Regions from separate parts of the Pelotomaculum sp. PtaB.Bin117 genome, predicted to be linked through region 2. Evidence: riboswitches for the same ligand, from Rfam matches in the RefSeq annotation. Region 2 holds a riboswitch; the other holds the start of a gene.
What was found. A riboswitch is a leader RNA that binds a small molecule or an ion and turns the genes downstream of it on or off. The one in region 2 is predicted to bind molybdenum cofactor.

Region 1: it holds a riboswitch for molybdenum cofactor, as region 2 does, so the genes downstream of both, A4E54_RS00545 (zinc ribbon domain-containing protein) here and A4E54_RS08635 (EFR1 family ferrodoxin) in region 2, are expected to answer to the same signal.

Annotation. Positions count from the first base shown of each region.
Region 1 is NZ_MVQM01000015.1:719-3,180, forward strand. It holds gene A4E54_RS00545 (zinc ribbon domain-containing protein) at 5-1,264, opposite strand; molybdenum cofactor riboswitch at 1,411-1,529, opposite strand; partial or broken gene tsaA (tRNA (N6-threonylcarbamoyladenosine(37)-N6)-methyltransferase TrmO) at 1,654-2,462, opposite strand, start outside.
Region 2 is NZ_MVQM01000124.1:11,008-13,469, forward strand. It holds gene A4E54_RS08630 (serine hydrolase) at 1-808, shown strand, start outside; molybdenum cofactor riboswitch at 955-1,071, shown strand; gene A4E54_RS08635 (EFR1 family ferrodoxin) at 1,274-2,089, shown strand; partial or broken gene A4E54_RS08640 (manganese catalase family protein) at 2,186-2,284, opposite strand; gene A4E54_RS08645 (spore coat protein CotJB) at 2,312-2,462, opposite strand, start outside.

The DNA of each region.
Region 1 (2,462 bases), on a different contig from region 2:
CCGCTTAAACCGCGTATCTTAAAAAGAACCTCTTGCCGATATTTCTGACGGCGTTTAGCGCAACACTGCCTTTCTTGCCGCATTTGCAAGTGAATAACGGTGCCCCGGGCCGGTAATGCTCCTTGTTATCACCGTGCCGGGCTATCTCCGCCCCGCAATCGGCACATAACCGGCCTGTGTTCCTGGGGTTTACCCGGCTGATGATTATTCCATACTCCCAGGCTTTGTATTTCGTATAGTGGGATATCCTGCCCCGGAGCCAGTAGGAACGCTTGGAACTGGCCCGCCTGCTGAACTTGCCTTGCTCAGGTTTAAAATTATTCAGGTATTCAAACACGATGATACCCGCGCCATGTTCCAGGGCAAAGTCCAGTATTCTACGAGACACCCGGTGGGCTTCATTATCGTCGATGTTATGGATCCTGTTCCTTAGCGCCTTATTGTCCTGCTCATCCTTATTCAAGGAACCCGTAAGGCTGAGCTTGGTTGCGATAATACCCAAAAGTCGTTTCCTGCGGCCGCTGAGGCTGTCACCGCCACGGATAAACCGGGTGGCCACCTGCGTGCCGTCGCTTTTGAATATGCCGCATACCGCCGGCCTGCCGCTAATATTTAAGCCTACAGCGCAAATCTTCAGGCTTGGATCTTTAACCTGCTCGGCAACCGCCTTCACTACCGGTTTTTCCTTTTCAACCGGGAAATGCAGCTCAAGCCGGTTTTTCTTAATTACCGCGTGTGGACAGCCTATCTTCCAGCCGTCCTGAACCCGCCGGCCGGTCAAATGATACTTCACCCAGCGCCAGGTGTTGCCGTCGAACAACTTCAGCATAATAGACTTGCCGGTGTAACCTTTATACTGGCCGGCATAAAACAAAGTGTTGCGCTGCCACTCTCTGGGCGGCACCGGCGGTCTGTATTTAAGCTTCTTCTCTTTGGCTTCGGCCTTGGCTTTTGCATCTTTCCATTTTTTCAGCTTGGAGAAGAATGACCGGGCTGCTCCAATGGCCGTGTTTATACAAGCCCGCCGGAACATAGCCGGGATATCCCACTTTAAGGGAAACGGCGGTGCAGGGTTGTCCTTTGTACTGTGAGTTAATCTTTCGAGTTCGGTTAACGCTTTTTTATTGGTTAGTTCAAGTATTTGAGCACGCTCCTTGATTATACCAAAATAAAACGCTGTGACTTCATTGAACAGTTTTTCAGTGGTGATGAACCATTCAGGAAAACGGTACTCCAAGGTTTGCTTGATGGTTTTAGTAGGCATTACACACCCCCCTCCCCGATAATCGGTATACATACAGATTCCTCGAGTATAAAAAACCCTTTCATAAAACGGAAAGGGCTAAAATAAGTGTGGTAATAAAAACGTCTTCCCGAGGAAGACGTAATAATTACTCACAGGCCACAAAGGCTCTGCTGCTTATTGTCTCCTTTCCATAAGGGAGGCATGGCCGTTTCCCGCCATACCTAGCGGCCTGTTCGCCGTGAGACAAATCCTTTAGGCAAAAAGGCTCGGAGTAGTTGTAATTCATAATTTTTCCTTAAAGCAATTATAGTCACAGAATAAACTGCATGTCAACCGGTATTTTTATACATATCCATAGCCCCACCATCTTTGAAAGTTAAATCTTGCTTTTTAACGGATATGAATCATCACGTCTTGTTTTCCTCTAAAGTGATATTGAATATCTCATGATCCGATAAGCTATAAAAACTCTCTATGTCCAGTTCTTGAAGACAAATAAGAGTTAATCGCTTGCTTCCACTAGTCCACACGCTCTGCTTCCGTTCCGCCAAAGGGTTGTAGGCAAACCTTGACGGGTTGGCAAGTCTTGCTCTGCAAAGCCCTTGCAGGGTATCCGCCAAACAAGGGGAGCCGCTGACATGAACCTTAACATTCGGGGATTTGGTAGACTCAAGCCGGTTATCGGCGATAAACGCCATTCTTACAGCTATCAGCAGATCTGAACAAATCTCTCCGTGGTGAGTGATGGCTTGACTCAGCAAGTTTTTCATTAAGAGATCTGGGTTGAGCGGAGCTATATGCGGTGTCCGTGGTGAAAACACCACATCATGGTCAAAATACGGTTTGATATCTATGACGGGACTTTCATTTACGGCATCAAGTCCAGTCACATAAAGTGTATTCCCCTGAATCCGGTCCAGCTTGACCAGGGTCAGAGCTATTGGATTGGGGCGGGCCGGTGACCGGATGGCAAACACACCAAATTTACGGGACAAAGGATTAACCTTAACCGGTGCGACCGTAGTGGTGTTACGTGACGCTTGATGGAGCCAAGTCAAAATCCATAAATGAGAATACTCGTCGATTCGCTCCAGCGCCGCGGAAAATAAGGGAAAGATTATGATTTGAGCCTGAATCCCGGTTGTCGGCATGCTGTTTCGATCAGTTATTTGTGATTTGACAATGCCCACAGGGTTTAGTGTAATAGAATCTACTC
Region 2 (2,462 bases):
CAAACTGCCGCTGGGAAACTACTATATCGGTCCAGCCGGGGCGGTAAGAGCGAGCGTATTGGATCTGTCAAAATTCATGATCGCCCATATGAATGGGGGACTCTACGGCGGAGTTCGCATTCTCCAAAAACACACCGCGGATTTAATGCACCAAATGCACTGGTATGGATACGGGATGGAGGGTTTCTTCAGATATATTGGTCTGAGCTTTCATATTACAGACGCCCTGGCGGAACGAAGACTAACGGGGCATGCCGGTGAAGCCTGCGGTCTGGTTAGTGATATGTACTTTGACTGTGATGAAAAAATCGGGGTTATTTTTATGACAAACGGTGGTTACTATGAATTTCTCAGCAGCGGTTACACGGATATAGAAGAGGCTGTAATAAACACCTTGTTTAAGACATTTGCCGGTCCGCCAGGATCAACGATTAGAGTCATTACCACCATTCTCAATGATAATAAAATTTTAGTTAATGGAAGAATAATTTTTTATCCGGTTCTGCCTGACCTGGGTATGGAGGATTTATACGTTCCCGCGATAACAATCGCAGACGCGCTTGAAACGACCATTGAGTTCGATAAAGAAATCGACATGCTGATACTGACAAAAGGCGTAACAGTAATCCGCGCGAAAATTGGAGACGCGCGGCTTGAGGCAAATCACAACACCATTGCGTTAAGCAGTCAAATATATCTCAAGCATGGCTTTGTAATGCTACCCTTAATCATAGTCTCAAAATTACTTGACGCTTGTGTTTATTGCAACCCGGTAATGAATGAAATAAATATAACTCTGCGACCCTGAGCGGATAAACTTATAAATTATACAGAACGGGGATGGCGGCTGATAATGTCGTTTTGAGTATCTGCAAAAAATGAACAAAAAAATAATTACCGAAAAACTGTTTTAATTTGAAGGAATTCTGAAGGATATGTGGTAATGTGGTAATATTGAAAGAAATTCTCCGAGCCTGTTTAGCCTAAGCGAAAAGTATGGATAACAGGCCGTTAGGGTATATTGGGAAACCAGTATGCCTCCCCAGTCAATAGTAACAACCTTTTTAGTGGATCTTCTGTGATATCATTGCCCGTTTTTTTAATGAAGAGCTAAATATTTTTTATACAAGGAAAATGTCATGCGGGGTAGAAGTATATTACGGGCTTTATTATTGCAAAACCACAAAGACAAAAGTGAGCACACTATATTATTTTATTGGCCTTCAAGCGGAATACCGCTAACAGTACGTAAAGAAATGGGTGGGACTAGTTTATGGAAAAAATTAATGCGATGTATTTTAGCCCTACTGGTACAACCCAAAAGATCGTATCCGGGCTGGCCGGAAAGATTTTAGAAAATGCCGGCGGGCAAACAGCGGTAAACATTATTGATTTTACCCTGCCGGGAGTTAGAAAAGAAACAGTGTCTTTTACTGCGGAAGACCTGGTCGTGATTGGAGTGCCGGTCTATGCCGGCAGAGTGCCAAACATATTACTGAAATATATGAATTCTATTACAGGTAACGGTGCTCTGGCGGTCGCTGTGGTTTTATACGGTAACAGGGATTATGACGATGCTTTGATTGAGCTGAAAGATATTCTGGAGCTAAACGGCTTTAAAGTTATTGCCGGGGGCGCATTTATCGGGGAACACTCGATCTCCAAAATTCTGGCTAAAAACCGGCCTGATGAAAAAGATATGGCGGTAATAAATGATTTTGCTAGTAAAATATATGCCAAAATTACCACTGGCAATAATCTGCAAAGTGTCATGGTAAAAGGAAATAAACCTTATCGCAAATATTACATGCCTATAGATGAACATGGCATGCCTGTGGACTTTAGAAAGTTTGTCCCAAAAACAAGCAGCGATTGTATGGATTGTAAGCTCTGTCCAAGTATCTGTCCGGTCGGTTCCATTAATTATGAAGATGTTTCTAAACTGGATGGAATTTGTATTAAATGCGGCGCCTGCGTGAAAAATTGCCCCAATGAAGCCAAATATTTTGACGATAAGGATTTTTTGAGACATAAGCATGAACTGGAAGTTGAATTTGCAGAACGCAAGGAGCCGGAGTTATTTTTATAATCATCCACTTTTTTGCCGTGGTAGTATCTACGTTGGCAATGTGGGACTAATAATTGTCAGTCGAACCGTCCCCCTGACACTCCCTTAAAACCATAAGTCCGGCCCGCCGTATTGAGTAATAATCACTTTAGCCAGTTTGGGATTGGGACCGGAAACCCTTACCGGGTATTCTAATTTTTTTTGATAAACCCACATCAATTAATCCCTTCCTTACGTCAAGATTTACATTTCCCAAGGCCAGGGGGAGTTGATCCACTGCCAGGGGTACTGACTGGTAGCCATTCCGAAATGAAATAGCGGGCCACAGTATTGCTCATATGCCTCAATACATTTTCTTAACTGGGGTACAACCGAATTGTATAAGTTCAGAGCC